2 regions of the Desulfatiglans parachlorophenolica genome follow, and region 1 is predicted to be linked to the other one. Evidence: riboswitches for the same ligand, from Rfam matches in the RefSeq annotation. Region 1 holds a riboswitch; the other holds the start of a gene.

Region 1 (5,319 bases):
TAAAGCGTCCCGGCCCGATTCACCGGTGCGGATGCGCACCGCCTCTTCAATCGGCAGAACGAATATCTTCCCGTCACCGATCTGACCGGTCCGCGCCGTACCCGTTATCGCCGCAACCACTTTCGGCACCAGGTCGGCCTCGACGACCACATCGATCTTGACCTTCGGAACAAAGTCGATCTGGTATTCCGCCCCGCGATAGGTTTCACGGTGCCCCCTCTGACGGCCGAACCCCTTGACTTCGCTGACCGTGATCCCTTTGACGCCGGCCTCGGTGAGAGCGGCCTTCACCTCGTTCAGTTTGAACGGTTTGATAATGGCTTCGATCTTTTTCACACTCCTTCCTCCTCATTCCATGTTGCAGCTGCGCTTGGCCGCTGCGAAATCATCCCGGGAATTTCATGGAAACCTACGATTGCCAGATCCGTGCCGATCATCGCACGAGGCGGCCATTTTTTATAAGCAATTGCATTTATTGTGTTTATAAGTCACCAATGATTTCCGGCCGCAGGATGCTGTATACAATTTTGTATAATATTAGAATATATGCTACTATTTTGTATTTATTGCGGATGAGCATCCGCCTTCAGACCGTGCATGTCTTCCAGGTAGTATCCATCCGGAAATGATTTCCCTATAGAACCCCGTTTCCAATCCGGAAATGAGGATTTTTCTTCACACCCTTCGGGTGCTCAGTCCCACCGCTTCACGGCGGGTCCCGGTTTCTTCACCGCTTCGCCGCTCAGTCCCACCGCTACGCGGCGGGTCCCGATCTGGCCAATACCAAGGAAATCAAGCGTTTGCGCAGAGGCGACCTGCAGGTCGCCGCACAAGCAAACGTGCAGATTGACGCCGAGATTGGCCAAAAAGACCATTTCCGGATAGAAACCAGGTAAGAGGTGTGAGGACGAGAAATATCTGCCATAGGCAAAGGGTCGAATCACGCCGGGATGGTTGACATCGAGACCGGCCTGAAATATCATCTCTCCGAAACGAAGACAGGCAATGGAGTCTGCCTGAACCGCCCTGATCCGAGGGATGATGACTCCTGCTCCGCATGGGGCAGGTGTATCGATAGCACAGTCGGAAAAACCCCATCGCGTCCATGACCGATGGGGTTTTTTCGACTGTTCGGCTTCAAAAGCGCGGACGGAACCCCGCATGCAATTTGGAAAGGCATAGGCTATGGCCGTCAGCATCGCCCTGATCATCCTGCTTGGACTGGGTGCGGATTACCTGCTGCGGAGGGTGAAACTCCCAGGACTCGTAGGGATGCTCTTCGTAGGCGTATTCGCCGGGCCCTATGTGCTCGACCTCATATCCCCGGAGATGATGAACGTATCCGGCGATTTCCGTAAGATCGCACTGATCGTCATTCTGCTGCGGGCCGGCTTCGAACTGCGGCGCGACACCCTGAACCGCGTCGGGAAGGCGGCCGTTACCTTGAGCATGGTCCCGGCGCTCTTCGAGATCGCCGCCGTCACGTGGATCGGCCCCATGCTCCTTCCGATCACCCACCTCGAGGCGGCTGTTCTGGGAACCATCCTGGGGGCCGTCTCCCCCGCTGTCGTGGTGCCGCTCATGATCGATTTCATGGACCGCGGCCGCGGGACGCAGAAGGGCATTCCAACCCTGCTCCTCGGGGCATCCGCTATCGATGACGTCTTCGTGATCGTGCTCTTCACAATCGCTCTCGGGATGGCCGGCGGCGGGGAGATCCACCTCTGGGCCCAACTGGCGGAGGTTCCTCTTTCCATCGGTCTGGGCATCCTGATGGGAATCATCCCGGGGTTTTTTCTGCTGTGGCTTTTTCGCCGCTACGACTGGCGGCCGCCGAAGCGGACCCTCGTCGTCTTGGGCACGGCCATTCTGCTCACCTGGATCGAAGGGGCCGTCGAACGATGGGTTCCTGTGGCAAGCCTTCTCGGGGTGATGGCGATCGGATTCATCATCCTGGAGAAATCGGAGCCGATCGCGCACATCATCTCCCAGAAGCTCAAGAAGATCTGGGTCTTCGCCGAACTGCTGCTCTTCGTGCTCGTCGGTGCCCAGGTGAATGTGCAGGTGGCATGGAAGGCCGGTCTTGCCGGCATGGGGGTGGTCCTGGCAGGGCTTTTCTTTCGCAGCATCGGCACCTACCTTTCCCTTCTCGGCACGCCCCTCAACTGGAAAGAGCGGCTCTTCTGCGTCGTCGCTTACGTGCCGAAGGCCACGGTGCAGGCGGCCATCGGCGCAATCCCTCTGGCGGCCGGTGTGGCGGGGGGCGAGATCATCCTCGCGGTGGCGGTCCTCTCCATCGTCCTGACCGCTCCTTTGGGGGCGATCGGAATCATGGTCATGGGCGAACGGATCCTGGACCATGGCGAGCGATCGAATTACCGTTTCAAGGATCTGCGCGAAAGGCAGGGTCTGGCGCGGGTCGGAGAACGGGTTCGGAACAAGGCCTCCGGCGCGGTGTGGAAGGTCATCGAGGAAAAGGAGATCTGGACACCGGCCGAGGAAAAACCGGGCCGATCGAAAGACGCGGCCGAGACCCCGGCCATCGTGCAACGATTCTGGATGGAAGACCCGAAAGGGAAGCCGGGGACCGGAAAGACCCTGATGCACACCTACATCGCCCAGGGACCGGCCTTCGTCGACGAGTGGGAAATCCTTTATGACTGGTAGGAGACGGATCGACGACCGATCGGCCCGCGGCAACCTGCAGGGAAACCCGCAGGCGGCTGTAACCCCCGTCCGGCAGACGCAGGGCCGTCTTCCAGCGCATGGGGTGGAAGCGCGTCTTCCCATCCTACACGTTCTGCTGCGCCATCAACTCCCTACGGTAGTGGTCCAGGATGGTGGCCTTCGAGATCAGGCCGGCAAATCGGCCGTCCCGGTGGACAACCGGCAGGCTCCAGGCCCTTTCCTCATCGAAGAGCTGAAAAACATGGCCGAGATCATCGTCGAAGGTGACGGTTGGAACATCCCGCTGCATGACCTCTTCAACCAGCACGGAGTGCTGGAGATCCGGGTTGAAGATAAACGGCCGCACATCATCCAGGTGGACCATCCCCAGGAAACCGCCGGTCTTTGAATCCTCCACAGGAAAATAGTTCCGGCGCCCCCGCTCCACCCTCGCCACCAGGTCCTTCAAGAGCATCTCCGGGTAGAGGGGGACACAGTCGGTTTCGAGGAGTTCGGCGATATCGAGGTCTGAAAGGATCTTCCGGTCCGACCCCGGGCGCAGAAACTCGCCCGTTGCCACCAGGTCCCGATGATAGACGGAGACGGGTTCCGCATAGGTGCTGATGGACACACTCAGGACAGACACCAGCACGACGGAAAGCAAAACCTCGTAGCCGCCCGTAATCTCACTGATCAGAAAGATGCCGGTCATCGGGGCCTGCATGACGCTGCTGATCACGCCGGCCATGCCAAGCAGGGCGAAATAGCTCTCACCGGCCCATTCGACCGAAGGCATCAACCAAACCAGTGCGCGCTGATAGAACAGGCCGGTAAAGCAGCCGACCACCAGGCACGGCGCGAAAAGCCCCCCTGAACCGCCGCTTCCGAGGGTCAAGCCCGTTACGAGGATCTTGGCGGCAACCATGAGGGCAACCATGCCCACGCCGGCCAAGCTCTCCTCTCTGAGGATCTCACGGATCACCTCATAACCCTCACCGAGGACAGCCGGCAGGAACATGCCGATGCCTCCGACCAGGAAACCCCCCATTCCGGCGCGCAGCCAGCCGACGGCCAGCCATCTGCGGGAGTGGATGTGGACCGTCGAGACCATCCGCATGAGACCAACCGAACTGCAGGTCGTGAGCAGCGCCAGCCCGATGCAGGCCACCAGATCCACCCCCGTGACCGAAAACGCCTGGTGCTCGAAGGGGATCTGGTTGCCCTGCAGCAGCCGGCTCACGGAGGTGCCAACCACCGATGCCATGGCAATGGGGATGAGGTTTACAGGCGCCCATTCCCCCAGGATCACTTCCAGCGTGAAGGCGATCCCCGCCACAGGGGCATTGAAGATGGCGCCGATCGCGGCCGAAGCCCCACACCCCGCAATGACAACGCGCTGCCGGTCTTTGAGGCCGAAGAAGTCCGCAATATTGGAGCCGATGCTGGCGCCGCTGATGACGACCGGCCCTTCCGGACCGGCCGACCCCCCGCTGCCGATGGTCAGGAGCGCTGAAACCAGGCGCGAAAAGCTGGTCCTGAATGGCAGCACCCCACCCCGCCGCGATACGCTCTGGATCACCTCCGGGACGCCGTGACCGCCTTTCTCGCGCATGAGGTAGTTCAGGAAGATCCATGAAAGCATCGCGCCGCCTGCGGGGAAAAGAATCGCGTAGATCTCGCCTCTGAACGGCTTGACCCAGCCGGCGAAGGCGTGGAGGGAACGGTTCAGCAAAACGGACAGAAGACCGCCGCAGACCCCCACGACGCAGGAGATCAAAACGAGTTGAAGACGTTCATCCAATCGCTGCAGGACGCGTTGCATGCCCTTACGATCCCCGCTCGGCCTTGGCCATATCATTCAAAAAGGCATCCTCGTCGCGATAGGTCGACAATCGCTCCGTGATCGAGGCGTCCCGAAGACAGAGACTCAATCGCGACAGCAGATGAAGATGGATGCGGGTTGTGGAACTCAACATAAGGAATACCAGAAAGACCGGGATGCCGTCTACCGCCCTGAAATCCACCGGCCGCTCCAGAAAGGCCGCCGTCACGATGGACCGATTGCCAAGGGACGCCAATGGCTCGCGCGGATGCGGGATGGCAACCCCACGCCCGATGCCGGTGCTCGCCAGCCTTTCCCTTTCTTCCAGGAACCCGATCAGTCCTTCACGATCCACGTCGACCGACAGCGGGGCCAAACCGGCCACCTCGCTCAAGACCTCTTTGACCGTCTTGCCGGGGACATCGAAAAAAACCCCTCCGCGGCGCAGGGCATCCGAAAGATCTTCCGCGCCCAAGGCCGCATCCGCTCGAGAAAGACCACGATCCTGCCGCAACGGCCACTGCCGGTTCATGGCCCATCGTTCGAGCTCCTTCTGTTTGAAAACGAGGGCCCCCTTTTCCTCCCTCACGGGTATCCGGCCCTGGCGGGCCCAGCGCTGGATCGTCATGGCGGATATACCCAGGAGCGCCTCCGCCTTCTTCAAATCAAGCTTCATGGAATGTTTACCGTGTCTTCTTCTTTGGCTGAGAACGGAATTCATGCAGCCGAGGGTCTGACCTCATCGCCAGCCGGCTTTTGTCGAAAACCATAAACTTTTTAGCATGTCAAGGTCGCGGGCAAAAAACAAGGTTTTTCAGGCACCGGCGGCT
Region 2 (5,319 bases), 910 kb from region 1:
TAGAAGTGATCGACGATAAACGTACCCGCGTCCGCATTTGGGGCGAGGATTCGATCCACGTCCTCGTCGCTCAGAGTCTCGTTGGAGTTCTCCACCACGGCTCGCGCCAGATGGTGGGGATAGCGCAGGAGGTCGTTGGTGATGACTTTCAGCCCTTTGCGTTTGAAGTGGTAGGCGACATTCGCGCCGCCGGAAAAGGCGTCGAGGATGCTCTCCGCGTCCTTGGGGACATGGCTTTCGATCCAGCCGAGCATCAGGTATTTGCTGCCCATGAAGCCGGTGACGCGGACCGATTCCGCTTTCCCGGCCTGGCAGCTCAATAGGTCCAGCGATTCGCCCAGCGGAGCGTCCGCCAGAGCGATCAGGTTTTCCTCCACGCGCAGGGCGGCATCGACGGCCCGTCCGGCTTCGTGCTTGTCGATCCACTCCTTGGCCTTTTCCATGGTCCAGCCGTCCGGGTTCTTCTCCGTCTTGCGGACGAACCGGTAGGCCTGCAACACCATCGAGCGCGGGTTGCCGCCTTCGGGCACGAACTCCTTCTTCAAGCGTCCGATGATGATCGCCACACCGTCGACGCCCTCCAAGGGCTTGTGGCGGAAGCTGTCGGGTTCGAACTCCTCCGGGTCCCGGACGCGGTAGCGCACCTCGTTCTCGGTTTCCTCCCAGATGGCTTCTGCCCGTAAGGTGTCCTCTGCGGACGCCTTGGCGGACCGCTCCGCGCCCTCGGCTCTGCGGCAGATGAACAGGCGTTCCTTGGCGTGGGACGCCTCGCCGTGCCGGGAGGTGATGGCGTAATGGTGATCGTGGGAGCGCATGGACGAATCCCGTCCCATGGAGGCGATGATCCGCCGCATCTCCGATTCGTTCGGATAGGCGTGGTCCCGGTAGGAAATGAGCCAGTGCGGGAAGTGTTTGGAGTTGCCGAGGAAGGACTCGAAGAACTCCGCGGCGTTGGCGCGGGTCACGGTCTTGTGGTCGGTCTCGTAGTGCTTGGTCTTGGAGTCTTTGACAAGGGTCAGCCCCTCCCAATAGGTCATCAGCCCTTCCACGAAGTGGTAGGATTTTTCGTAGTTGGTGGTCGAGAACTCCGTGGCGTAGGGCGGATCGAAATAGGCCAGGTCGGCCTTGGCCTCCGGCAGGAAATCGTTGATGTCCTTGCGGGACGCCTTGCACTCCTTGCCGTTGTCGAAAACGAGGGCGTTGATGCGGGCCACGTTCTTGCTCAGCCGCTCCTTGAATTCCTCCGGGGTGTCCTCGCGCTTGCCGTAGCGGGTCGACGACGAGAAATGCCCGAAGCCGCCCTTGCCGGACATGCAGGTCTTGCCCAGAGCGAACAGGGCGATGTCTTTCTTGAAGCCCGAGAGCTTGTCGACGTTGGCCCGGATCGTGTCAATCAGACCGTGGACGCCCTTGGCGAAGAAGATGCCCTTGAAGTTGTCTCGGACGAAGGTGCCCGCCTTCGGGTTGTCGGCGAGCAGCGCTTCAATATCCTCGTCGCCGAGCCGGACGTTGTCGTTCTCGATGATCGCTCGGGCCGCATGATGGCAGTAGCGCAGCCGGTCGTTGGCCAGGACCTGCAGGCCCTTGGTCTTGTACATGTAGGCCACGACAGCCGAACCCGAGAAGGCGTCGGCCGCGGATTCCACCCCCTCCGGAGTGTGTTTCCATATCCAGTCGACCAGCTTCTGCTTCGAGCCGATGTAGTTGGTGATGTATTTCGGCCGCTGTTCCGGCGACGGCTCTTCGGCAGCCGCCTCGGCCTGGGCCTCGAGCGCCTCGAAGTCCAGGTCAAGGGCGGCGTCCGTCTCCAAAAGGAAAGCCAGCCGTTCACGGTCGGTTGAGAAAAGCTCCATTCGGGTCTCCGGTTATGTCGCGACAAAATCCGGTTAATGCCGGTGGGCGGTCAACCCGCGCTCGGGGAGAACCCCGAAATCGGGCCGGTAGCCCTGTCGCTTGGATACCTACCGGAGACCGTTGAAAAGCGTCGGAGAGGGTTGGTGGAGTTGGCTTTTTTCTTGCTTTTTTCTAAACAGGGTGATAAATTATTGAAAATTTGTGGGGATGGAGTCCCCCGAACAACCGCCCGGGCTGGGCTGATGACTCCTACCGCGCAGGCTGATGCAGCGGTAGGGTCGATACGGTGCGAGATGTAACCCGCTGCAAAGCGGGTTTTTTTGTGCCTGCGCCATGGCCCGGATGGTTTTTTAGAGAAAGGAGGACTCCATCATGGAACATATCTTCACCATCGCCGCCCTGTGGCTTGGGTTGGCAGTAATCTCCGCGGTTGTCGCCTATCACCTGCGGGTATCCATCGCCCTTGTTGAAATCTGTGTCGGCGTAATCGCGGCCGCCGTCGCGGGCTACCTTGGGAAGCTGGACGCGTTGGGCTCCAATTTGGAGTGGCTCAAGTTTCTGGCAGCTTCGGGAGCTGTCCTGCTCACTTTCCTGGCCGGGGCCGAACTTGAGCCGGAGGTGATTCGAAAGAAACTCAAAGAGGTGACGGTCGTCGGTCTTGTCGGTTTTTTTACGCCGTTCTTAGGCTGCGCGGCTATTGCACGCTACCTGCTGGACTGGAATCTCCAGGCCAGTCTGCTCTGCGGTGTCGCTCTCTCAACCACATCGATGGCGGTTGTTTACGCGGTCATGCTGGAAACCGGCTTCAACAAAACCGACTTCGGCAAGGGCATTCTCGGTGCTTGCTTCATCAACGATCTCGGAACAGTCATCGCCCTCGGATTATTATTCGCACCCTTCACATACAAAACCGTCATTTTCATCGCAGTTACGGTCTTCGTGTTGGCAATACTGCCCTTCACCAGCCGGTGGTTGACCCGCATGTACGCCAATAGAACTGCCGCGATCAGGACCAAATGGGTCATCCTCATCCTTTTCAGTTTAGGTGCCTTGGCGCTTTGGTCCGGAAGCGAGGCGGTGCTTCCCGCCTATCTTGTGGGTATTGTTCTGGCAGAATTCTCGAACGGAGACACCTTCTGGGTTCGCCGTCTCCGGACCTTGACCGTTGGATTCCTCACTCCGTTCTATTTCATTCGTGCCGGGACTTTTGTTTCCTTGCCTGCCCTGGTTTCCGCCCCAATAGTCTTTCTGCTTTTGTTGGGAGGGAAGGTGATATCGAAAATATTCGGACTGTATCCGATCATCGGACAGTTCCGTCGTAGGCGTGACGAGAGATGGTATTACACCTTGATGATGTCAACAGGGCTGACATTTGGAACGATCTCGGCGTTATACGGTTTTTCACACAACATCGTGACGCAAGACCAGTATTCCTTTCTGGTCGCGGTTGTCATCACAAGTGCCGTGGTTCCGACGTTGATTGCCGGACTCGCTTTCTTGCCTCGACATCTCCTGCCCAAACCCGAACAACCAGCAGAGGCGGTTCCTCGGGAAAATGGGCTCAGCGATGAAGGCTAAAGACATTTGATACGTACGCAATGCCGGGTGGCGCGACACACATGAGGAATAGAAACAACCAGGTTGCTTTGCGTTTCGTGATCCTCCTGGGGGTCGTCAGCCTTTTCGCGGATATGACCTATGAGGCGGCTCGAAGTATCACCGGCCCCTACCTGGCCATCCTCGGAGCCAGCGCGACTGTAGTCGGCGTAGTCGCTGGTTTGGGGGAACTCATCGGTTATGGGTTGAGAATTGTCTCAGGGCTCATCAGCGACCGAACACACCGATACTGGGCGATCACCATCGCGGGATACGCGGTTAACCTGCTCGCCGTACCGGCCCTGGCCCTGGCGGGAAGCTGGGAAATCGCCGCCGTCCTCATCATGACCGAGCGCTTCGGTAAAGCGATTCGGACTCCGGCCCGGGACGCTATGCTTTCCCATGCGGCTCACGGCTTAGGCCGAGGATGGGCGTTCGGTATTCATGAAGCCATGGACCAGATCGGAGCCATGATCGGCCCGATAATCGTCGCTGCTGTCCTGGCGTGGAAAGGCAGCTATGAGTATGGATTCGCCGTGTTGGCCGTCCCGGCGTTGCTGGCTCTGGCTGTGCTTGCAGTTGCCCGGATTAGCTACCCTCAGCCACACGACCTCGAACCTTCGTTCCGTGCGCCCGAAGCGAGCGGCCTTCGTTCAATCTTCTGGCTCTATCTCATGGCCGTCGCCTGCATCGCTCTCGGGTTTGCCGACTACCCTTTGGTGGCGTTCCATATGAAAACCGAAGGAATCATGGCGGACAAATGGATACCCTTGATTTATGCCGGAGCCATGGGCGTGGACGCTTTGAGCGCACTCGCTTTCGGGCGCTTGTATGACAAGAAAGGGGTTCCAGTCTTATTAGTCGTGATAACGGTATCGGCATGGAGCGCGCCCCTGGTTTTCTTGACCGGACCGGTGCTCTTGATCTTGGGAATGGCCTTGTGGGGTATCGGCATGGGCGCGCAGGAATCAATCATCCGTGCCGTTGTCGCCGACATCGTTCCTCGAGATCGGCGAGCCACGGGGTATGGAGTTTTCAATGCGGGTTTCGGCATCGCCTGGTTTGCCGGCAGCGCCATAATGGGTCTTCTGTACGACCGATCTTTGATCGGTTTAGTGACATTTTCCGTTGTCACCCAATTGTTGGCGCTGCCCTTACTTTATCTTGTTCATAATCGGTTTAAGCAAGGCTCTTAACAATAAAGTCGCCACAGAATATCACTCCAAATGGAGAACCACTGAGAAACAGTTAAATAAAGCCCACACCTGTTCGCCGGGTTCGATGGATAGGCATTGGGCGCTCTCTGTTGAAACAACGGCACACAACACTGTTCCATCGGCAATCCGGACGGAATATTCAGTATTCACTTGGCCTTTGCTGATGCGTTCGACGACCCCGTTGAATCGATTCTCGGCGCTGCACTTAGGTTCTTCATCCCCGCCGTGCAGGATGACCCAAGGTGCCTTGACTTCCGCCGTAATCAGCCGTCCTTCTTTCAACGCAAGCAATTCCAAGCTGTCGTTGGTGATAACGGTTGTGATGGAATAGCCGCTTATTGTGGTCAGCACCACGCGGGATTGGATATCTCCCCTTTGGATAGCCTGAATTTTTCCGAAAAAGGAGTTTCGGGCACTGGTCTTGCGCGCTGCCTCCCGATCCATGAATAGTTTGGTCACCTGCTCAATGTCGTCTGCGGAAAAGGACACATAGGATGAGGTCAGGTTGGGCGTCGAGTGGCCGAGCATTTTTTGTACTGCCGGCAGGGGCAGGTTTCCCTGCATCATCTCCACAGCGCGCGCCTTGCGGATCATTTCCGGTCCGCCCAACCGTTTGGGAAAACCGCAGTCTTGGGCGCGCTCGTAAAACTTG

Evidence for each region. Region 1 has a riboswitch for fluoride ahead of ACZ500_RS24570 (cation:proton antiporter). Riboswitches for the same ligand answer to the same signal wherever they lie in the genome.
Region 2: linked by a shared signal. The riboswitch ahead of ACZ500_RS20320 (cation:proton antiporter) and the one ahead of ACZ500_RS24570 (cation:proton antiporter) in region 1 are both predicted to bind fluoride.

Annotation. Positions count from the first base shown of each region.
Region 1 covers NZ_AP042460.1:5,299,042-5,304,360, reverse strand. Annotated here, with positions in the region: gene ACZ500_RS24580 (P-II family nitrogen regulator) at 1-336, opposite strand, end outside; gene ACZ500_RS24575 (hypothetical protein) at 693-875, opposite strand; fluoride riboswitch at 993-1,058, shown strand; gene ACZ500_RS24570 (cation:proton antiporter) at 1,186-2,667, shown strand; gene ACZ500_RS24565 (chloride channel protein) at 2,792-4,525, opposite strand; gene ACZ500_RS24560 (PTS sugar transporter subunit IIA) at 4,494-5,165, opposite strand.
Region 2 covers NZ_AP042460.1:4,393,571-4,398,889, forward strand. Annotated here, with positions in the region: gene ACZ500_RS20315 (DNA adenine methylase) at 1-1,853, opposite strand, end outside; fluoride riboswitch at 2,049-2,113, shown strand; gene ACZ500_RS20320 (cation:proton antiporter) at 2,227-3,432, shown strand; gene ACZ500_RS20325 (MFS transporter) at 3,474-4,646, shown strand; gene ACZ500_RS20330 (TOBE domain-containing protein) at 4,668-5,319, opposite strand, start outside.